3 regions of the Pseudomonas edaphica genome follow, and region 1 is predicted to be linked to each of the others. Evidence: riboswitches for the same ligand, from Rfam matches in the RefSeq annotation. Region 1 holds a riboswitch; each other region holds the start of a gene.
The links. A riboswitch is a leader RNA that binds a small molecule or an ion and turns the genes downstream of it on or off. The one in region 1 is predicted to bind cobalamin.
Positions count from the first base shown of each region.

Region 2: it holds a riboswitch for cobalamin, as region 1 does, so the genes downstream of both, ACQY47_RS02260 (CbtB domain-containing protein) here and cobO (cob(I)yrinic acid a,c-diamide adenosyltransferase) in region 1, are expected to answer to the same signal.
Region 3: it holds a riboswitch for cobalamin, as region 1 does, so the genes downstream of both, ACQY47_RS24730 (ABC transporter substrate-binding protein) here and cobO (cob(I)yrinic acid a,c-diamide adenosyltransferase) in region 1, are expected to answer to the same signal.

Region 1 is NZ_OZ255725.1:5,106,132-5,113,867, forward strand. It holds gene ACQY47_RS23315 (C40 family peptidase) at 1-302, shown strand, start outside; gene ACQY47_RS23320 (PQQ-dependent sugar dehydrogenase) at 441-1,754, opposite strand; cobalamin riboswitch at 1,854-2,104, shown strand; gene cobO (cob(I)yrinic acid a,c-diamide adenosyltransferase) at 2,183-2,794, shown strand; gene ACQY47_RS23330 (cobyrinate a,c-diamide synthase) at 2,791-4,188, shown strand; gene bluB (5,6-dimethylbenzimidazole synthase) at 4,185-4,835, shown strand; gene cbiB (adenosylcobinamide-phosphate synthase CbiB) at 4,832-5,740, shown strand; gene cobD (threonine-phosphate decarboxylase CobD) at 5,733-6,722, shown strand; gene ACQY47_RS23350 (cobyric acid synthase) at 6,719-7,736, shown strand, end outside.
Region 2 is NZ_OZ255725.1:556,571-564,306, reverse strand. It holds gene metH (methionine synthase) at 1-524, opposite strand, end outside; gene ACQY47_RS02285 (fatty acid cis/trans isomerase) at 689-2,980, shown strand; gene nfuA (Fe-S biogenesis protein NfuA) at 3,416-4,000, shown strand; gene cobM (precorrin-4 C(11)-methyltransferase) at 4,196-4,942, opposite strand; gene ACQY47_RS02270 (cobalamin biosynthesis protein) at 5,012-5,404, opposite strand; gene ACQY47_RS02265 (CbtA family protein) at 5,401-6,102, opposite strand; gene ACQY47_RS02260 (CbtB domain-containing protein) at 6,114-6,302, opposite strand; cobalamin riboswitch at 6,400-6,617, opposite strand; cobalamin riboswitch at 6,660-6,859, shown strand; gene cobW (cobalamin biosynthesis protein CobW) at 6,952-7,736, shown strand, end outside.
Region 3 is NZ_OZ255725.1:5,423,309-5,431,044, reverse strand. It holds gene ACQY47_RS24745 (aldehyde dehydrogenase family protein) at 1-899, shown strand, start outside; gene ACQY47_RS24740 (hypothetical protein) at 1,232-1,861, opposite strand; gene ACQY47_RS24735 (M24 family metallopeptidase) at 1,970-2,833, opposite strand; cobalamin riboswitch at 2,894-3,087, shown strand; gene ACQY47_RS24730 (ABC transporter substrate-binding protein) at 3,203-4,213, shown strand; gene ACQY47_RS24725 (FecCD family ABC transporter permease) at 4,210-5,214, shown strand; gene ACQY47_RS24720 (ABC transporter ATP-binding protein) at 5,211-5,975, shown strand; partial or broken gene ACQY47_RS24715 (histidinol phosphatase) at 6,349-6,540, shown strand; gene ACQY47_RS24710 (GNAT family N-acetyltransferase) at 6,886-7,383, opposite strand; gene ACQY47_RS24705 (hypothetical protein) at 7,404-7,736, opposite strand, start outside.

The DNA of each region.
Region 1 (7,736 bases):
TCGGCTTTGTGTACCGTGACGCCGCCGGCATCAGCCTGCCACGCACCACCCGCGAACTGATCGTGATGCGCGCTCAGGATGTGAGCGAAAACAACCTGCAAACCGGCGACTTGATCTTCTTCGCCACCGGTGGCGGCTCGCGTGTAAGCCACGCAGGTATCTACGTGGGTGAGGGGCGATTCGTACATGCCCCGCAAACGGGCGGTACGGTGAAGCTGGACACCTTGTCCAAGGCCTATTGGCAGAATGCCTACCTGAGCGCCAAGCGCGTGTTGCCGGCAAGCCTGGCGCGTAATCCTTAAGCCACTCGGGCCCAAGTGTCTGAGCCGGCTTGTGTGGGAGCTGGCTTGCCTGCGATTCAGGCGGCTCGGTCTGTCAGTTAAACCGAGGCGATTCCATCGCAGGCAAGCCAGCTCCCACATGGGCCCCATACAAGGCAGTTACTTAACCGCCGACACCCGCCACACCTTATTCCCCACATCATCGGCCACCAGCAAATCCCCTTGCTGATCAATCACCACGCCCACCGGCCGGCCCATGGCTTTTTCGTCTTTATTGAGAAACCCGGTCAGCACGTCCACCGGCTGCCCCTTGGGTTGCCCACCCTCGAACGGCACGAAGATCACCTTGTAGCCACTGTGCGGTTTGCGGTTCCACGAACCATGCTGGCCAATAAACGCGCCGTTGCTGAACTGTGCCGGGAGTTTACTGCCCTCGGCAAACGTCAACCCAAGGGACGCGGTATGCGGCCCCACGGCATAGTCCGGGGCGATGGCCTTGGCGACCAGGTCGGGGTTTTGCGGTGAGACCCGCACGTCCACATGTTGGCCGTAGTAACTGAAGGGCCAGCCATAAAACGCGCCATCCTTGACCGAGGTGATGTAGTCCGGCACCAGGTCGCTGCCGATTTCATCGCGCTCGTTGACCGCCGTCCACAGCTTGCCGCTCTGCGGTTCCCAGGCCATGCCATTGGGGTTGCGCAAACCGGAGGCAAAGATACGGTGCTGGCCCGTCGCGCGGTCGACCTCCCAGATCGCCGCTCGGCCTTCCTCCGCCGCCAGGCCATTCTCACCGACATTGCTGTTGGAGCCGACACTCACATACAACTTACTGCCGTCCTTGTTGGCCACCACGTTTTTGGTCCAGTGGTGGTTGATGCTGCCGCCCGGCAGGTCGACCACCTTGGTGCCGGCCTCCTTGATCGCGGTTTCACCCGGCTGGTAAGGGAAGCGCAGCAGCTTGTCCGAATCGGCGACGTACAGGTCGTTACCCACCAGGGTCATGCCAAACGGTAAATTGAGGTTCTCCAGAAACACCGTGCGCGTCTCGGCCACGCCATCATGGTCGGCATCGCGCAGCAGTGTGATGCGGTTCGGGCTCGGCACGCCCGCGCCCGCGCGGCCCATGACCTTCTCCATCACCCAGCCACGAATGCCCGTGGCGTCATCCGGTTTGGGTGGCGAATTGGTTTCGGCTACCAGCACATCCCCGTTAGGCAAAACGTAGAGCCAGCGCGGGTGATCCAGGCCTTCGGCAAATGCCGCTACTTGAGTCCCGGCAGCGGCTGTCGGCTTGGCACCCTCCGGCCAGCCGATCGCCGGGGCGATGTTTACGGTGGGGATAAGGGTTTTGTTCGGCTCCGGCAGCTTGGGCGATGGCCCGGTGCCTTCCGAGACCTGCAGGGTAGAGCTTTCACCGCAGGCGGCGAGGGTGCCTGCCAGCATGATCAGTAAGGCGAGTCTGGTTTTGTGCATGGTTTTCTCCTTAATACCTGTAAAGGTAGAGAAGCGCGGCAGTCGGATGGTTCAAGTGCAAGGCCAGCTTTAATTGACGCTCCACCCCCAACCCACTAACCTTCGCGGCTTGTTCCAGGTGCTCTGTGGCCCATGTGCCGACAGAGTGAAACAGGGAAGCCGGTGAGTGAGCGCGTTTGTACACAGCGCAGCCGCAATTCCGGCGCTGCCCCCGCAACGGTAAATGAGTCAAAACGGTGCCTTTTGCCACTGTATCCGCGTGATATGGGAAGGCGCGCCGTTGGCCTGCTCGCGCTATCAGCAGAGCGCCACTCATGAGCCCGGAGACCGGCCTGGATCATCCAACAGCATCACGGTGGGCGATGCTTGGCTGTCTGTTTTTCTTTTTCCTGCCCGCCGTTTTTGTCCAGCCCCAACGGAGAGCTGCCATGACTGATTCCCCCGACCGCGACGAACGCCACCTGGCGCGCATGCTGCGCAAAAAAGCCGTGATCGACGAGCGTATCGCCAATTCCCCAAACGAATGCGGCTTGCTGCTGGTGCTGACCGGTAACGGCAAAGGCAAAAGCAGCTCGGCATTCGGCATGCTCGCCCGCGCCATGGGCCACGGCATGCAGTGCGGCGTGGTGCAGTTCATCAAGGGGCGTAACAGCACCGGCGAAGAGTTGTTCTTCCGGCGTTTCCCCGAGCAAGTGCGTTTCCATGTAATGGGCGAAGGCTTCACCTGGGAAACCCAGGACCGCCAGCGCGACATCGCCGCCGCCGAAGCCGCCTGGGCAGTTTCCCGCGAATTGCTGAAAGACCCGTCCATCGGCCTGGTGGTGCTGGACGAGTTGAACATCGCCCTCAAGCACGGCTACCTCGATCTGGACCAGGTGCTCAGCGACCTGCAGGCCCGCCCACCCATGCAGCACGTTGTGGTGACTGGCCGTGGCGCCAAGCCTGAACTGATCGAAATGGGCGACACCGTCACCGAAATGGGCATGCTCAAGCACGCGTTCCAGGCCGGTATCAAGGCACAGAAGGGCGTCGAACTTTGAACCAGCCCCGTCATTGCCCAGCCGTATTGATCGCCGCTCCGGCGTCCGGCCAGGGCAAAACCACCGTCACCGCCGCGCTCGCCCGCTTGCACCGCAACCTGGGGCGCAAGGTGCGCGTGTTCAAATGCGGGCCGGATTTTCTCGACCCGATGATCCACGAGCGCGCCAGCGGTGCGCCGGTGTATCAGTTGGACATGTGGATGGTGGGCGAGCGAGAAAGTCGCCGCTTGCTGTGGGAAGCAGCCGGCGAGGCTGACCTTATTCTCATCGAAGGCGTAATGGGGCTGTTTGACGGCACACCGTCGAGCGCCGACCTGGCGCGGCACTTTGGTGTGCCGGTGCTCGGGGTCATTGATGGCACCGCCATGGCCCAGACCTTTGGTGCCTTGGCCTTGGGCCTGGCGCGCTACCAGCCGGACTTGCCATTCGCCGGTGTGCTGGCCAATCGCGTTGGCACCCTGCGTCATGCGCAACTGCTCGAAGGCAGCCTCACCGAAGGCCTGCGCTGGTATGGCGCGTTGTCCCGTGAAACGGGAATTGAATTACCGAGTCGTCACCTGGGCCTGGTGCAAGCCAGTGAACTCAATGACCTCGATGCGCGCCTGGACGCCGCAGCCCAGGCGCTGGGCAGCAGCTGCGAAGTGGCGTTGCCGCCGCCGGTGACGTTCGCCGCGCCGCAACTGATTGAGGCTGAGCCGCTGTTGGCCGGTGTGCGTATTGCCGTAGCCCGTGATGAAGCCTTCGCTTTTACCTACGGCGCCAGCCTGGATCTGTTGCGGGCAATGGGCGCTGAGTTGAAGTTTTTCTCGCCGATCCATGATCACCAATTGCCCGACGCCGACAGCCTGTACTTGCCCGGCGGCTATCCCGAATTGCATCACCAGGCACTGTCTGAAAACACCCGGATGCTTGCGGCTATTCGCGCCCATCATGCGGCTGGCAAACCACTGCTGGCTGAATGTGGCGGCATGCTCTACCTGCTGGATTCGCTCACCGATGTGGACGGCGCCCGTGCCGAACTGGTCGGCCTGCTGCAAGGCGATGCGGTGATGCAAAAGAAACTTGCCGCCCTGGCCCTGCAAAGTGTCGAGTTGCCCGAAGGCGTGCTGCGCGGCCATACCTATCACCATTCCCTGACCAGCACCGAATGGCAGCCGATTGCCCGCGGCCTGAGCCCCAATGGCGGGCGCGGGGCGGAGGCGGTGTATCGGCAGGGGCGGATGACGGCTTCATACGTGCACTTTTATTTTCCGTCTAACCCGACGGCGGTGGCCGCACTCTTTGCGCCGAGCATTGAGACCGCTATCGCAGCGATGCGGCGACCCGACAAGCCAGCTCCCACAGGGGAATGCATTGCAAATGTGGGAGCGGGCTTGCCCGCGATAGGGCCATGACGGACAACGCCTATCCCCACGCCGACCGCCAAGCCGTCTACCGCGCCATCGCCGAACGCCGCGACATGCGCCACTTCACCGGCGGCACGGTCGCGCCCGAATTGCTGCACCGCCTGCTCCGGGCCGCACACCAGGCGCCCAGCGTGGGCTTGATGCAACCCTGGCGGTTTATCCGCATCAGCGACCGTCAACTGCGTGGGAATATTCAGCAATTGGTGGAGGAAGAACGCGTGCGCACCGCCGAAGCCCTGGGCGAGCGCTCCGACGAATTCATGAAGCTCAAGGTCGAAGGCATCCACGACTGCGCCGAAGTATTGGTGGCCGCGTTGATGGACGACCGCGAGCGCCATATTTTTGGCCGGCGCACCTTGCCGGAGATGGACATGGCGTCGCTGTCCTGCGCGATCCAGAATCTCTGGCTGGCCGCCCGTGTCGAGGGCATTGGTATGGGCTGGGTCTCGCTGTTCGAGCCACAAGCCCTGGCCGACCTGCTGGGCCTGCCGCCCGGCGCCAAACCCCTGGCCGTGTTGTGCCTGGGCCCGGTGGCCGAGTTCTACCCGGCACCGATGTTGCAACTCGAAGGCTGGACCGAACCACGGCCGCTGAGTGACATGTTGTATGAGAATGTGTGGGGAGTGAGTCAATGAGTGTGGCCTTGCTGTGTGTCGCTGCGGTGGCGCTGGATGCGCTGCTGGGTGAACCCAGGCGCTGGCATCCGCTGGTGGCGTTCGGCAATTTCGCCGGGCGCATCGAGCAACGTTTCAACACCGGTGGCCGTGGCTGGCGCAGCCACGGCGTGACCGCATGGTTTATCGCCGTGGTGCCGCTGACACTGCTGGCGACCGCGTTATCGTGGGCGCCCTATATCGGCTGGGTCCTGGAAATCCTGGCGCTGTACCTGGCGCTGGGCATGCGCAGCCTGGGTGAACATGTGATCCCGGTTGCGCAGGCGTTGCGCAGCGGTGACCTGGATGAAGCGCGCAAACGCGTGAGTTATCTGGTCAGTCGCCAGACCAGCGAGCTGGACAGCACCGAAGTCGCCCGCGCCGCCACCGAGTCAGTGCTGGAGAACGGCAGCGACGCGGTATTCGCCGCGTTGTTCTGGTTTGTGGTCGCCGGTGTGCCGGGCGTGGTGCTGTACCGCCTGAGCAACACCCTCGACGCCATGTGGGGCTATCGCAACGAACGCTTCGAGCGCTTCGGCTGGGCAGCGGCCAAGATCGACGATGTGCTCAACTATATTCCTGCACGGCTGGTGGCGCTGACCTACGCCGTTTTAGGCAAAACTCGCTTGGCGCTCAAATGCTGGCGCACCCAAGGCCCCACCTGGGACAGTCCCAACGCGGGTCCGGTGATGGCGGCCGGGGCGGGCGCCCTGGGCGTCGAGCTGGGTGGCGCGGCGATCTATCACGGCGAGCTGCATCAGCGTCCGCAGTTGGGCGAAGGCCCGGCCGCCGATGCCGACGCCATCGACCGTGGCTGGCAACTGGTGCAGCGTGGCGTTTGGTTATGGCTGTTGATCCTCTGCGCGGGGGCGCAATTGTATGCTTGAGCACGGTGGGCGCCTGCGTAAGGCGGTGATTGAATACGGGATTGCCGAGGCCGATTGGCTTGACCTGTCCAGCGGCCTCGCGCCCTGGCCCTGGTCGATCCCGGACATCCCGCTGCGCGCCTGGGCGCGTTTGCCGGAAGCCGACGACGGCCTGGAAAAGGCCGCCTGCGACTATTACGGTGCCGCCCACCTGCTGCCGGTGCCGGGCTCCCAGGCCGCGATCCAGCTGCTGCCGCGTCTGCGCCGCTCCGGCAAGGTTGGCGTGTTGTCGCCCTGTTACGCCGAGCACGCCGAAGCCTGGCGCCGCGCCGGGTATGTGGTGCGCGAAGTGCAGGAGCAGGAAGTCGACTTCTTTCTCGACAGCCTTGACGTGCTGGTGGTGGTTAACCCCAACAACCCCACCGGCCTTAGCCTGAGCCCGCAACGCCTGCTGGACTGGCACGCGCGGCTGGCCCAACGCGGCGGTTGGCTGGTGGTGGACGAGGCATTCATGGACGTCACTCCAGAGCTCAGCCTGGCCAGCCACACCCATCATGTCGGCCTGATTGTATTGCGCTCGTTCGGCAAATTTTTCGGCCTGGCCGGTGTGCGCCTGGGCTTCGTGCTGGCTGAGCGCCGGTTGCTGCGGCTGTTGGCCGAGCAGGTTGGGCCGTGGGCCGTCAGCGGGCCGACCCGCGTGCTCGGCCAAGTGTGCCTGCGTGATACCGCCGGGCAGGTTCGTCAGCGTGAGCGCTGTGTCGAAGCGGGCCGGCGCTTGTTTGACCTGCTCGAACGCCACGGCTTTCAACCCCACGGTGGCTGCGCCCTGTTCCAGTGGCTGATCACCCCGCACGCCGAACGCATGCATGAATTCATGGCCCAGCGCGGCATTCTGCTGCGCCTGTTTGTCCACGACAGCAGCCTGCGCTTTGGCTTGCCCGATACCGAGGCAGATTGGCTGCGACTCGACGAAGCCCTGGCTGTCTACAAGGAAGCACCATGAGTACGCTGATGGTGCAAGGCACCACCTCCGACGCGGGCAAAAGTACCCTGGTGACCGCGCTGTGTCGCTGGCTGGTGCGCCAAGGCATCGCGGTGGCGCCGTTCAAGCCGCAGAACATGGCGCTCAACAGTGCCGTGACCGCTGAAGGTGGCGAGATCGGCCGCGCCCAGGCGGTGCAAGCCCAGGCCGCCAACCTGGCGCCACACACTGACATGAACCCGGTGCTGCTCAAACCCAACAGCGACACCGGCTCCCAAGTCATCATCCATGGCCGCGCCGTGACCAGCATGAACGCTGTGGCCTATCACGACTATAAAGCCATCGCGATGCAGGCGGTGCTGGCCTCTCACACACGCCTGAGCGCGGCTTACCCGGTGGTGATGGTGGAAGGCGCGGGGTCGCCCGCCGAGATCAATCTGCGCGCCAATGACATTGCCAATATGGGTTTTGCCGAGGCTGTGGATTGCCCGGTGCTACTGATTGCCGACATCAATCGCGGCGGCGTGTTCGCCCATCTGGTCGGCACTCTGGAATTGCTTTCGCCAACCGAACAGGCGCGGGTCAAGGGCTTCATTATCAACCGTTTTCGCGGCGATATCGCCTTGCTGCAGCCTGGCCTCGACTGGTTGGAAGCGCGCACCGGCAAGCCGGTGGTGGGCGTACTGCCCTACGTGATGGACCTGCACCTGGAAGCCGAAGACGGCATCGACCAGCGCCAGATCGACAAGGCCGCCCAAGTGCTCAAGGTGGTGGTGCCGGTATTGCCGCGCATCAGCAACCACACCGATTTCGACCCGCTGCGCCTGCACCCGCAGGTGGATTTGCAGTTTGTCGGGCCGGGCCAGCCGATTCCGCCTGCCGACCTGATTATCCTGCCGGGCTCCAAAAGCGTGCGCAGTGACTTGGCCTATTTGCGCGCCAACGGCTGGGACACTGCCGTGGCGCGGCACTTGCGTTATGGCGGCAAGGTGCTGGGGATTTGCGGCGGCTTGCAGATGCTCGGCGAGCAGCTGC
Region 2 (7,736 bases), 2.0 Mb from region 1:
TCGATCAGGCCTTTGGTGGCCTCGGTGTAGTTTTCCACCAGTTCATCGAAGGTCACATTGCGGTAGCCTGGGTTGTTCACATCCGGCGACAGCGAGCAGGTGCGGCTGGTCGGGCCAAGCACGCCGGCGACAAAACGCGGCTTGGCCGGGTTCTCCAGGGTCTTGGCATCGGCGATCTTGCGCGCCAGGCGTGCGCCTTCCACGTTCAGTTCATAGGCCAGTTCTTCCATGCCGTAGTCGGCCATGGAAATACGCGTGGCGTTGAAGGTGTTGGTTTCCAGAATGTCGGCGCCGGCATCCAGGTAAGCCTTTTCGATACCGCCAATTACGTCCGGGCGGGTAAGTACCAGCAGGTCGTTGTTGCCCTTGACGTCACTCGGCCAGTCGGCGAAGCGTTTGCCGCGATAATCCTGCTCTTCGAGCTTGTAGCTCTGGATCATCGTGCCCATACCGCCGTCGAGGATCAGGATTCGGTCCTTGAGGGCTTGATGAAGGGCTTGCAGACGAACGCTACGGTCGGACATGGGGCTACTCTGGTCAGGCATTTCGGAGGGCGTGAATCATAACAAACCTGTGCCGATTTAGAGCATGTCCTGGTTTTGCATGAATATCGTTCATGTTGGTGCGGGTCTTGGCCCGGTAGAATTGCCAGCACTTATAGCGCACGCATTGAATCGGGACCGGATACATGTCACTTCGTCTACTCACCAGCGCCGTCCTGGCACTGGTCGCCTGCGTTGCACAGGCCAACGGACCCGCCCCGGCGATTTCCTATACCCGCGACATTCAGCCGATCTTCACCGAAAAGTGCGTGGCCTGCCATGCCTGCTACGACTCCGCGTGCCAATTGAACCTGGGCAGCGCCGAGGGTGCGTCCCGTGGCGCGAGCAAAACCCCTGTGTATGACGGCGAGCGCAGCCAGGCCACGCCGACCACGCGTTTGTTCTACGACGCATTCGGCAAACAGGCCTGGCAACAAAAAGGCTTCTATTCGGTACTCGACGCCCAAGGCAGCCAGGCCGCATTGATGGCGCGCATGCTGGAGCTGGGGCATAACGCGCCGCTGCAACCCAATGCCAAGTTGCCCGATGAGATTGTGTTGGGCCTCAACCGCCAAAACATGTGCGCCATGCCCGGCGAGTTCAATGCTTACGCCGGCAGCCATCCCAAGGAAGGCATGCCGCTGGCGGTCACCGGTTTGACCGACCAGCAATACCAAACCTTGCAGCGCTGGCTCGCCTCCGGGGCGCCGATTGACGAGCAAGGCCTGGCGCCAAGTGCCAGGGAAGCCCTGCAAGTACAGCAGTGGGAAAACCTGTTCAACCAGCCTGGCGCCCGTGAAAGCCTGGTGGCGCGCTGGCTGTACGAGCATTTGTACCTGGCGCATATTTATTTCGAAAACGGTGAGCCGGGGCATTTCTTCCAATGGGTGCGTTCGCGCACGCCAAGTGGCCAGCCCATCGACCTGATCGCCACCCGTCGACCCAACGATGACCCAGGTACCCATGTGTATTACCGCCTGTGGCCGGTGCAGGGCGTGATCGTGCATAAAACCCACATCACTTACCCGTTCAGCGCGGCGAAAATGGCGCGGATCAAAGACCTGTTCTATTCCGGCGACTGGCAGGTGAGTGCCTTGCCGGGCTATGGCCCCGGTCGTCGTGCCAACCCGTTCGAAACCTTCGAAGCCATCCCGGCCAAGGCGCGCTACCAGTTCATGCTCGACAACGCCGAGTATTTTGTACGCACCTTCATTCGCGGGCCGGTCTGTCGTGGTCAGATCGCCACGGACGTGATTCGCGATAACTTCTGGACCCTGTTCCAGGACCCGGACCACGACCTGTACATCACCGATGCACGCTATCGCGGCCAGGCTACGCCGCTGCTGGCGATGCCGGGGCAGAACGATGACGTGGGCAGTGTGCTGAGCCTGTGGCTGGCCTATCGCGACAAGCGCAACCAATACGAAGCCTTGCGCCGTGACAGCTACGCGGACGTGCCGCCGCCGAGCTGGTCGACCTTGTGGGCGGGTAATGACAACGCCTTGCTGACGATTTTCCGGCATTTCGACAGTGCTTCGGTGACCAAAGGCTTGATTGGCGAAGTACCGCAGACGATGTGGTTGTTCGACTATCCGCTGCTGGAGCGCACCTATTACCAGTTGGCGGTGAATTTCGATGTGTTCGGCAATGTGTCGCACCAGGCCCAGACCCGGCTGTATTTCGACCTGATCCGCAACGGCGCCGAGCAGAACTTCCTGCGCCTGATGCCGGCCGATACCCGCGATGACTTTATGGATGATTGGTACCAGAACAGCGGCAAGCTCAAGCTGTGGCTGGACTACGAGGCGATTGACGACGACAAGCCAAGCGGCTTGCATCTGGATGAAAAAGACCCGAAACGTGACTTTGCCAACCAGTTATTGACGCGTTACGGCAATTTGAATGCCAGCCCGGATCCGATCAACCGCTGCACGGGTGCTTATTGCTCGCGCGATGGTATCGACCCGGCGTTGCAGGACGCGGAGCAGGCATTGAGCCGGCTGACATCACGCCCGGCGGCGGGGCTCAAGGTGATTGATCAGTTGCCTGAGGCGACCATGCTGCGTATCGAGACCGCCAGCGGCAAGCGCGTGGTCTACAGCCTGCTGCGTAACCGCGCGCACAGTAATGTGGCGTTCCTGCTGGGCGAGGCTTATCGCTATCAGCCGGGTTTGGATACGGTGACGATCTATCCGGGTGTGCTTAGCAGTTATCCGAACTTCATCTTCAACGTCCCGGCGCAGGAAGTGCCGGCGTTTGTGGCGGCTATGGAAAACGCCAGGGATGCCAAGCGGTTCGAGAAAATTGTTGATCGGTGGGGTGTGCGGCGCAGTCATCCGCTGTTCTGGCAATACTTTCACGACCTGTCGCAGTACATCCGTGAGACGACGCCGGTGGAAGAGGGTGTGCTGGATATGAATCGGTATGAAAATTTGTGAGTGGGGTGGTGGGGGGGCATATCCGTTGTTGCGGTAATGGCGGCTTAGGGTTCCGCCCTGACGGCGGCCTGAAAGCCGACCTGAGTGGTTAGATCAAAAGCGAAAAGCGGATTCGCATACACCTGGGAGCTGCTTTTCTGTGGGAGCTGGCTTGCCTGCGATGGCATCAACTCTGTGTACCTGATACACCGAGGTGTCTGCATCGCAGGCAAGCCAGCTCCCACCTTTGACCGGGTATGGCTCTGCTGTTGCTGTTGCTCCGGTCTTTACAAAAGTGACCCGCTGTAAGAGCGGAACCCTACTCAGCCGTTACCCAAATAACGGATAAACACATCTCTCGCGCCCAAACAAAAAACTATCCCGACAAAAACACTAGGACTTTGTACCTGCGTAACAATTTGGCGTAAACTCCGAGCAAGCCTGTGAGGAGTTTCCATGACTGCCATAACCATTACCGACGCCGCCCACGATTACCTGGCTGACCTGCTGTCCAAGCAGAACACCCCAGGCATCGGCATCCGCGTCTTTATCACCCAGCCCGGCACCCAGTACGCCGAGACTTGCATCGCCTACTGCAAGCCCGGGGAAGAGAAACCTGAAGACACCGCCCTGGGGCTCAAAAGCTTCACTGCGTACATCGACAACTTCAGCGAAGCCTTCCTCGATGACGCCGTGGTCGACTACGCCACCGATCGCATGGGCGGCCAGTTGACCATCAAGGCGCCCAACGCCAAGGTACCGAACGTCAACGCCGACAGCCCGGTCAACGAGCGCATCAACTACTACCTGCAAACCGAGATCAACCCTGGGCTGGCCAGCCACGGCGGTCAGGTCAGCTTGATCGATGTGGTCGAAGACGGTATTGCCGTGCTCAAGTTCGGCGGCGGCTGCCAAGGCTGCGGCCAGGCCGACGTGACCTTGCGTGAAGGCATCGAGCGCACCTTGCTCGAACGTATCCCGGAGCTCAAGGGTGTGCGTGACGTGACCGACCACACGCAGAAAGAAAACGCCTACTACTGAGTAAGGTGTTCACTGCGAAGAAAAAAACGGCGCCCCGTGAGCGCCGTTTTTTTATGCTTAAAATTCAGTGCGTTACGCAGTCTACTTAACAAAGTAGATCAACTGTGGGAGCTGGCTTGCCTGCGATGACGGCCTATCAGCCAACAAATCCGGTGGCTGACACACCGCTATCGCAGACAAGCCAGCTCCCACACTTCAGGGGCGATATAGGTGCGCATGGCCCGCCCGATACAGCGACGATTCGCTGAAACCATCACTGGCCAGCACCCGGCCCACCACAATCAACGCCGTACGCCGAAACCCTTTGGCCGCTACTTTCTCGGCAATATCCGCCAACGTGCCCAGCACCCAATCCTGATCCGGCCACGTCGCGCGGTGTACCACGGCAATCGGGCAGTCCGCGCCGTAGTGCGGCAGCAGTTCGGCGACGATTTTCTCCAGGTGGTTGACCCCCAGGTGAATCGCCATCGTTGTGCCATGCTGCGCCAAGCTGTCGAATGCCTCACCCGCCGGCATGCTGGTTTTATCGGCATAACGGGTCAGGATCACACTCTGGGCGATGTCCGGCAGGGTCAGCTCTGTTTCCAGCAACGCGGCGCAAGCCGACACTGCAGTCACCCCAGGGATGATCTGGAACGGTATGCCCAACTCACGCAAATAACGGATTTGCTCGCCAATCGCGCCATACAGGCTCGGGTCGCCGGAGTGAACGCGCGCCACATCCTGGTCGTTGGCGTGGGCTGCCTTGATCAGCTCAATGATCTGTTCCAGGTGCAATTCGGCGCTGTTGACTACCTGTTCAGCCTGATGACCTTGCAATACCGCTGCCGGCACCAGGGAGCCGGCATAGATGATCACCGGGCAACTGCGGATCAGCCGCTGGCCCTTGACGGTGATCAATTCCGGGTCGCCGGGGCCTGCGCCGATAAAGTAGACGGTCATGGGAATTCCTGTTGAAAAACGGGCGAGCATGAAAGTTGCTCATGATCGAGGAGGGCAATTATCGGGATTTTAGTCGGCGCACGCCAATGCAAAGGTGGCCTGGGCGGTTTTTTTGCGCGTGATCAACAGGCGGGCAGGGCGCTGGGAGAGCTGTTCAGCCAGGGCCAGGGCGGCGCTTTCGGCGATGCCATAGCAACCTGTATGCGCAAAAGCGACGGCTGACTTGTGGCTCAAGCGCTGTTCATAACCGGCCAATTGTGCAGCACTGAAACACTGCAAGGGCAGCTCCAGCAGTCGGGCCAGGGCCAGCAGGCCGGGTTCAGCCTGTTTGCGATCAATGCTCGCCAACGCGGTGATGCGTTGGCGTTCAATGCCGCCGTCGGCGAGGGCTGCGTCAAACAGGCCGAGCAGGGTGTGAACATCACAGCCGCGCTGGCAGCCCAGGCCGACCACCAGTGTCATGCCGAGTATTGACTGTCGCGGTTGCGGCGAAACAGCCATGCGCTGATCCAGCCCAAGGCCAGCCAGAAGGCCACGTTAGTCAGGTGCGAGGCGATTTTGAACTGTGCTTCCAGGGCTTCGGGTGCCAGCATCGAATGCACTTGCGGTTGCGGCGCGCCGATCACGTGGGGCACGGCCAGGATCGCCACGCCCAACACCTTGAGCAGCCAGCTACGACCAAACACCAGCAGTGCGATACCGGCGGCGGTGGAGGCCGCCGTGCCGATCCACCAGATCTGTCGTTGCGCCAGGTCGGCGGCAGCCGTGCCCGGCAACTCCGGCGGCAGCCCCAGGGTGGGCGCCAGTACAAACGTCGCGTAACCGGCCAAGCCCCAGAGCAACCCTTGAGCCGTGCGGGTCGGCGCGCGCAAGGTGTAGAGACCGGCCAGCATCAGCGCGAAACCGACCGCTACCACCAGGTTGCCGCCGGTGGTCGACAGCACACGCTGCCAGCCATTTTCCGGCTCCCAGGCTTCGGCGTCGTGGGTGTGGGCTGCGGCGCCAGCGGCGTGTTCGTGCACCACTTCGGCGGCCGGGGCATTTTCAAAGGTTTCCGCCTGCAGAATCAGCGGGGCGACCCAAAAGCTTTGCAGCAGGGTCAGCAACAGGGCGGCCAGCAGGCCAGTGAAACCTGCGGTTTGGGCAATACGCTTGATCATGTCGGCAGGCCTCAGTGGCACGGGAACGCGGCGCTGTGGCGGGTATCGTGGGCGGCGTTGTGTACCGCTTCGATATGCGAGAACCCGGCGAAGTACACCAGGCACGCGCCGAGGATCGACGCGCCGATGGCGGCGCCCAGGCGTTGGCTCAAGGTAGTGGTGCTGCTGGCGGTGTGCGAAGTGCTGCTGATGATCGACATGGCGCGTCCCTTCAGGGGTTCAGGGTGACGCAGGCGCATGAAAACCCCGCGAGGCAGGCACGCAGGGTTCTGAACAGCGCCCGCCCACCGCGGGTTTGTTATCTGATTTTTTCGGGCCGGTCTCCGGGCTTACGAGGGGCGCTCTTGGGAAAAGAGGTGGGCCGTATCAAGCATCTCCTTCCCATGCACAGGCACAGTGGATTTGATGCTTCGCTCGCTTACCGTTGCGGGGGCAGCACCGGACTCGTCATCACGCGATGACTCACCGGTTTCCCGTTTCACCCTGTGAAGGGCACCCGAAACAAGATGTGTAGGAGAGCATGGGCGGGCGACGGTAGTCAAATGCCGCGAGCCCCTGTAGCCTTGCACCTTCGAGGTTCTTCGGCCCACGCCGAAGCTAAGAAGGGAACGCGGTCCAAGCCGCGGCTGCCCCCGCAACTGTGAAGGGTTCAGCTGCCTGCCACGCCACTGCCATAACGGCGGGAAGGCGCAGCCAGCGCGGGTCGCAAGACCTGCAAGCCCCAAGCCAGGAGACCTGCCTCGCAACCGATTTTCTACTTAACCGGGCGGGGTGATCCGGTGACGAAATCCGCTGCTGCGCGCCGTCGCAGGGTCTATCGTCCCGTCTGCCCGCCCCCAAGGGCATCCGATGAAAACACTGGCCAAACTCCCCGTCACCATCGTTACCGGCTTCCTCGGTTCGGGTAAAACCACCTTGCTGCGCCATATGCTCGACAACGCTCAAGGCCGTCGCATCGCCGTGATCGTCAACGAATTCGGCGAACTGGGCATCGACGGTGAGATCCTCAAACAGTGCTCCATCGGTTGCACCGAAGAAGAAGCCAACGGCCGCGTTTACGAACTGGCCAACGGCTGCCTGTGCTGCACCGTGCAGGAAGAGTTCTTCCCGGTGATGCGCGAGCTGGTTGCACGTCGCGGCGACCTCGACCATATCCTTATTGAAACCTCGGGCCTGGCCCTGCCAAAACCGCTGGTGCAAGCCTTCCAGTGGCCGGAAATCCGCAGCGCCTGCACGGTTGACGCGGTAATCACCGTGGTCGACAGCCCGGCCGTGGCTGCCGGCACCTTCGCCGCCTTCCCGGACCAGGTTGACGCCCAGCGCAAACTCGACCCGAACCTGGACCACGAATCGCCGCTGCACGAGCTGTTTGCCGACCAGTTGGCCAGCGCCGACCTGGTGATCCTCAACAAATCCGACCTGATCAGCGCCGAAGACCTGGCCCGCGTGCGCCTGGAAGTCGCCGAAGAACTGCCGCCGGCCGTAAAAATCATCGAAGCCAGCAGCGGTCGCCTGCCATTGGACGTGCTGATCGGCCTGGGCGCGGGTTCCGAAGAACACATCGACGGCCGCCACAGCCATCACGATCATCACCATGAAGGTGAAGACGATCACGACCACGATGCGTTCGACTC
Region 3 (7,736 bases), 320 kb from region 1:
ATGTGATGGGCAGCGCCTACCTGATCCAGCAGGCGTTCCAGAAAGCCGGTTTTGCCGAAGGTATTTTTGAAGTGGTCAACGTGACCAACGACGGCGTATCCAAGGCCATCGCCGACCCACGCATCGCCGCCGTCACCCTCACTGGCAGCGTGCGCGCCGGTATCGCCATCGGCTCCCAAGCCGGTGCAGCGCTGAAAAAATGCGTGCTGGAATTGGGCGGCTCCGACCCGTTTATCGTGCTTAACGACGCCGACCTTGATGCCGCCGTGCAGGCCGCCGTGATCGGGCGCTTCCAGAACAGCGGCCAGGTCTGCGCCGCCGCCAAGCGCCTGATCATCGAAGCAGGTGTGGTGGAAGCTTTCACAGCCAAATTCCTTGAGGCCAGCCGCGCGCTGGTAATGGGCGACCCGACCTCGACCCACACTTACGTCGGCCCGATGGCCCGTTTCGACCTGCGTGATGAACTGCACGGCCAAGTCCAGGCCACCCTGGAAGAAGGCGCGACCCTGCTGCTGGGCGGCAATAAAGTGCCCGGCGCCGGCAACTACTATGAGCCGACCGTGCTGGCCAACGTCACCGACCAGATGACCTCGTTCAAACAGGAACTGTTCGGCCCCGTGGCCTCGATCATCACCGCCCGCGATGCTGACCACGCCGTGGCCCTGGCCAACGACAGCGAGTTCGGCTTGACCGCCAGTATCTTCACCACCGACTCGGCGAAGGCACGGGATATCACCAACCAGCTGGAAACCGGCGCAGTATTCGTCAACGCGTTCAGCGTGTCAGACCCACGCGTGGCGTTTGGCGGCGTGAAAAAGAGTGGGTTCGGGCGGGAATTGTCTCACTTTGGTGTGCGTGAATTCTGCAACGCACAGACCGTGTGGCTGGATCGCAATTAAAACCGGCAACACCCTTCAACTGTGGGAGCTGGCTTGCCTGCGATAGCCATAGGTATCTACACAACCGGTTAGTGGCCAGTGGGCTGTTGTGGCGAGCAGGCTTGTCCTGCGTTGGGCCGCGAAGCGGCCCCAAACCCAGACACCACAGGAGAAATAGGCTGCTTTAAAAAGTTGTGTAGATACCTATGCTGCGATAGCGGTGCATCAGTGACAACTCCTTGGCTGACCCACTGCCATCGCAGGCAAGCCAGCTCCCACCTTTGATCTGCGGTGCTTATCGATTAGTCGACCGTCACGTTCCCCACTTGCTTCCTGTGTATGACCTATCGAGGCTAGTGCTTGACGGGCGCATCCCAGCAATCCGGCTGGAGTGCGCAGACATTGTATTGGCGATCCATCAAGGCCATGCGGTTGATGTGGGCGTCCGTGGCCGCCCGGAACGCCTGATTGCTGGTCGTGATATAGGCCGCGCTGCGGTCACTCAGGCGTGTGCTCAACTGGCGGCGGGTGTGGGCATCCAGCGCCTGGGGCGCGGTGGCCATGGTTTGAAGTGTCACGTCGCTCAGGCGGCTCAACTCATCGCGGTAGGTGTTTACGTAGTCGGCACGGGCCGCGTCATGCTGGTGGTTCAAGTCGTACTGCATAGCTTCCAGGTTCTGCTTGTAGAGCGCCCAATAACCCTCGGGCAGCACACCAGCGTCTTGTTTACGCAATTTGGCAATGCGCGCGTCGTTGTCCGAAGTCGGTTGGAGGACGGGCTTGTGCGACGAAATCACGACAGGGTCTTGAGCGATGATCTGGTCGATCCAGCCCACCCGTGAAGGGTTCGAGGGCAAAACCTGCCCTAACGGTTCAAGCGGCACAGGCGCAGCTGGTAGGGGTGACGACACTGACTGGGCGCAACCACCGAGCAGTAACACGGTGCACAACTGGGTCAAGGCGAGGACGTTGCGAAAAAGCATAAGTTCTCCATGAACAAAAGCGAATCGAATGGGTGCAGCAAATAATATCATTGAGCCATCACTGCGTGTCAGCCCATAGCCCGAACATTCGCAGGGCGGTACAGCGCATCAATCCAGCATCCGACTAAGCAGCCGGTGCCCCTCTGCCGTCACCTCGACCATCGCCGACAGCATCACGCCGTCGGCACCGTCTGAGGAAAGCAGGCTCCAGAAATCTGGCGGCTGGTACCTCACACCCACTTTGCCCGCCTTGGCGATCACGTACACGTTCAGCACCTGCCCCGGTTGCATCAAGGGGCTGTCACCCTCGACCTTGTAACCGAGCACCTGCGGCTTTTGTATGCGCGCCTGGCCCATGGCGTAGCCCGCAAACTCACGCACCGCAACGGCCTGGCCCGCGTCCAGCTCCTGTTGTATCGCAGTCCCAACATTGGCCAGCCGCTGGCCACCCTGAACGTGAGCGACCCCATTGGCCAGCGCACGGCGCGCAGTGTCCAGCAATTGGCGCTGCGCCGGGGTGGCATTGGGTGTAGCGAACGTCCAGACCTGAGCAACATGGGCCTGGGCCGATGCCGCGATCAACTCAACTTTTACCAGCGCCGCGTCCGGGAACGGCACGTCGGTGGGCGGCGCGGCGCTCACCTGATTATTCACCGACACCGCCACCGCTGCCGGGTAACCGCGAAAGCCGAACATCATCGGCAACCAGCCGTGCTGCGCGTACTGGTCGAGTAAAAACCCCTGCACCGCAGTGCCGGTGCCGCCCTTGCGGATCAGCGGCGCGACCTTGAGTAACAGGTCACTGGCGATGGGCGCCAGTTTGGCTTCCTCGGCAAGAATGGTGGCGTCATCCAACTGGGCGATGGCGTGGGCCCTGTCGCCGATCGCGTCGGTGTAGCGGGCGAGCGCAGGGTCAGCGGCGTGTGCGCTCATGCAACACAGCAGTGGCACTATTCCCAGACGTATCAACATGGCCTTCCTTGGGGTGGTGATGGACGAGCCCGGATTGTACCTCCACCCAGCGCCCAAGATGGACTACCATACCGCGCCGGTTCCCAAACGGGACTAATAGGGAATTCGAAGCGCGGCCCATCGCGCCAATCGAAACTGCCCCCGCAACTGTAGGTGCCGAGCCTGCTCCCCATTGCCACTGGACCACGTCCGGGAAGGCCGGAGCGAGGCGACGACGCATCAGTCAGGAGACCTGCCGGCCCAGCGTTATCACTCACCGGCGGGGTGTCCGGGAAGGACATCCGCGCCCTGCAAACCTGCAGCGTTCAAAGGTGTGTTTCCGAGCCGTACCTGCCCTGTTTCCCGTACGGTTCACTCGGAGATTGCCCCATGCTGCTACGCGTTTGCGCCCTGATCACCGGCCTGGGCTTTTGTGCCCTGGCCCACGCCACGCCGACTCACTACCCGCTCACGGTGGAAAACTGCGGCAGCAGCGTCACCTTCCAACAAGCCCCGGCACGCAGCGTGACCATCGGCCAGGCCGCCACCGAGATGCTTTACGCTCTGGGCGTAGCGGACAAAGTGGTCGGCACTTCGCTGTGGTTCAACAGCGTATTACCGCAGTTCAAAGCGCAAAACGACAAGATCGAGCGCCTGGCCGACAACGAGCCGAGCTTCGAAGCTGTGATCGCCAAACGCCCACAACTGGTGGCCGCCGAGCTGGAATGGGTGGTCGGCCCGCAAGGCGTGGTCGGTACCCGCGAGCAATTCCACGAACTGAAGATTCCCACCTACGTGCTGCCCTCCGACTGCGAAGGCAAGGACAACCTGGTGGGCGCCGATGGCACGCGGCTGGAGCCGTTTCGCATCGACACGATCTATAAAAGCATCAGCCAGTTGGCTGAGATTTTCGACGTGCAAGCGCGTGGCCAACAGTTGAATGACGAACTCAAGGCCCGCCTGGCCAAGTCGGTCGCCACCGCCCAGGGTAAGGGCCTCAAGCACGCCAGTGCATTGGTGTGGTTTTCCAGCAGCGAAATGGCCGCCGACCCGTATGTAGCTGGCCACAAGGGCATTCCCGAATTCATGCTGCAAACCCTCGGCCTGCACAACGTGGTGCAGTCCGACGAAGAATGGCCCGCCGTCGGTTGGGAGACCATCGCCAAGGCCAACCCGACCTTCCTGGTGATCGCGCGCATGGACCGCCGTCGCTACCCGGCCGACGACCATGAAAAGAAACTCGCCTTCCTGCGCAGCGACCCGGTGACCCGCAACATGGACGCGGTGAAAAACAACCGCATCCTCATTATTGATGCCCTGGCGTTGCAGGCAAGCCTGCGCATGTTCGATGGCCTGGAACAACTGGCCGGTGCCATCGACGGCTACGACCTGTCGAAATGATGCGCACCCTACTCGCCCTCGCCGTGTTGCTGATGGCCGTGCTCGCCGGCACCGCCATCGGCGAAACCGCCATCGACCCGCAAGTGGTCTTGCAGGTGCTGGTCAACAAACTCTGGGCGGCCGGTTACGTGCTCGACCCGATCGATGAAGGCGTGGTGTGGAACTACCGCCTGACACGGGCGCTGGTTGCCGCCGCGTGTGGCGCCGGGCTGGCCACCTGCGGGGTGATCTTGCAGTCGCTGCTGCGCAACCCATTGGCCGATCCGTACCTGCTGGGCATCAGCGCGGGCGCCTCGACCGGTGCAGTGTTGGTGGCATTGATGGGCGTGGGCGGCGGGCTGATTTCGCTGTCGGCGGGCGCGTTTGTCGGCGCGATGGCGGCGTTTGCGTTGGTGATATTGCTGGCACGGGCCAGCGGCTCAGTCAGCGGCACCGGCCAGATCATCCTCGCCGGCATCGCCGGTTCGCAGCTGTTCAATGCCCTCACCGCGTTCCTGATCACCAAGTCCGCCAGTTCCGAACAGGCGCGCGGCATCATGTTCTGGCTGCTGGGCAACCTCAGCGGCGTGCGCTGGCCGTCGGTGTGGCTGGCGGTGCCGGTAGCGGTCGCAGGCCTGGCGGTGTGCTTGTGGCATCGGCGTGCGCTGGATGCGTTTACCTTTGGCGCCGACTCCGCGGCTTCGTTGGGTATTCCGGTGCGCCGTGTGCAATTTGTGCTTGTCGGTTGCGCGGCGCTGGTGACGGCGGTGATGGTGTCGATTGTCGGCTCCATCGGTTTTGTCGGGCTGGTGATTCCCCACGCCGTGCGCCTGCTGCTGGGCACCGGGCATTCGCGGTTGCTGCCCGCCAGTGCGCTGGGCGGCGCGTTGTTCTTGATCGCTGCTGATGTGCTGTCGCGCACCTTGATCAAAGGCCAGGTGATTCCTGTCGGTGTGGTCACTGCCTTGGTCGGCGCGCCAGTATTTGCATTGATCCTGATTGGCCGGAGGAATGCGCGATGACGGTACTCAGTTGCACCGGCCTGGGCTTCAAGGTGCGTGAAGCGCATTTGCTGCGCGACATTGATCTTGAAGTTCAGCCAGGTGAAACCTTGGGCATTGTCGGGCCGAACGGCTCGGGCAAATCCACCCTGCTCAAATTGCTCGCCGGTTTGCGTGTGCCTGCGTCCGGCGAGGTATTACTGGGCGGCCAGCGCCTGACCAAACTGCCCCGCCGCCTTGTTGCGCAACACCTGGCGGTGGTGGAGCAGCAGGCTGATACCGACGATGCCATCCGCGTGTTCGATGCCGTGGCGCTGGGCCGCACGCCCTGGCTGTCGGCGCTGAGCCCGTGGTCTGCCGAAGACGATGCCATCGTGCGCCAGGCGCTGCACGACGTCGATGCCACCCACCTGAGCCAACGCGCCTGGCGCAGCCTCTCTGGCGGCGAGCGCCAACGCGTGCACATCGCCCGCGCATTGGCGCAACGACCGCAGATCTTGTTGCTGGATGAGCCGACCAATCACCTGGATATCCAACATCAACTGGCGATTTTGAAAGGTGTGCAGGCGCTGCCGGTGACCACGCTGATTGCGCTGCATGACCTGAACCAGGCGCTGACCTGTGATCGTTTGGCGATACTGGATCAAGGCTGCCTGGTGGCATTGGGCACACCGCTGGAGGTGCTGACGCCGCAGCGGCTACAGGAAACATTCGGGGTGCAGGCGCATTACCTGACGGACCCGTTCGACGGCGCGCAAATCCTGCGGTTACGCCCCATTTAATGGACTGCACACCGCGCAAAGGTGGGAGCTGGCTTGCCTGCGATGGCGACGGATCAGTGCCATCGCTGGGGCTGACACACCGCTATCGCAGCATAGGTATCTACACAACTTTTAAAGGCATCCCATTTCTCCTGTGGCGAGCAGGCTTGTCCTGCGTTGGGCTGCGAAGCAGCCCCAGTAAAGGCACTGCAATTTTCCTGAAAGTACTCAGCGTCTGGGTTTGGGGCCGCTTCGCAGCCCAACGCAGGGCAAGCCTGCTCGCCACAACAGTCCACTTGCGACAGACTTCTAACCGTTGTGTAGACACCTATGGCTATCGCAGGCAAGCCAGCTCCCACCTTGATCTATAGAGCCCGCTGCATATGTGTCGTCTGCCACGCATGACCTGAACCAGGCGCTGACCTGTGATCGTTTGGCGATACTGGATCGCGGCTGCCTGGTGGCATTGGGCACGCCGTTGGAGGTGCTGACGCCGCAGCGGCTACAGGAAACATTCGGGGTGCAGGCGCATTACCTCACGGACCCGTTCGACGGCGCGCAAATCCTGCGGTTACGCCCCATTTAATGGACTGCACACCGCGCAAAGGTGGGAGCTGGCTTGCCTGCGATGCCGGCGGATCAGTGCCATAGCTGGGGCTGACACACCGCTATCGCAGCATAGGTATCTACACAACTTTTAGAGGCATCCCATTTCTCCTGTGGCGAGCAGGCTTGTCCTGCGTTGGGCTGCGAAGCAGCCCCAGTAAAGGCACTGCAATTTTCCTGAAAGTACTCAGCGTCTGGGTTTGGGGCCGCTTCGCAGCCCAACGCAGGGCAAGCCTGCTCGCCACAACAGCCTACGTGCGACAGACTTCTAACCGGTTGTGTAGACACCTATGGCTATCGCAGGCAAGCCAGCTCCCACCTTGATCTATAGAGCCCGCTGCATATGCGTGGTCTGCCACACCGGGTCGGCTTCGACGTCGATCACCTCAAACCCCTGCCGCCGCCAAAAATCAATTGCACCCGGCAAAAACGGATGGGTGTGCAGGTAAACCACCTCCACCCCATCCGCCTGTGCCTTCATCTCCAATGCGCGATACAACTCCCCTGCCAAACCAAAACGGCGAAACGCCGGCAGCACGAACAGGCGCACCACTTCGACGACCTTGCGGCCCTGGTAACTCAACTGCGGGAAGCGCCCGTCATACGGCAGATAGCCGACGGCAGCCACGATTTGACCTTCAACACAGGCCAGCAGAAACTGGCCGTCACCCTTTAGGTAAACGGCCTCAAATCGCGCCAAGTCATCCGGCAGGCCCGTGGCGCTGAGCTTGGGGAAAAGCTCGGCACGGGCCTGCAGAACAAAGGCCAGCACTTGCGGGAGGTCGGCGGCCGTCACCGTCCGAATGGTCGGGCTTTGTGCCATACAATCTCGATCGCTCAGTGTCACTTGGTATGCACGTAGCACAAAGCAGAGCCCTTCACGCCCGACGCATGGACGCTGACATGCCGCGTGGAAAAACCTGGCTTCTCGACGAACTGCTTCTCTTGCCAACTCGCGTAGATGCCGTACTGATAACCGATGGCGCCATTGGCGTACCACGACACGGCCATCTTATACACGCCCTTCTCATCCGGGGCCTCCCACAGCGTCTTGTCGAGGACCGGCTTCGCCTGGTTGAACGTGCGCAGGTGGAACGTGCGCGGCCCGCCGTTGGGCTCGGTCGAACTGGACAGAAACAGCGTGTCGTCCTCGGCATCGTCTTCGGCAGCCGCCAG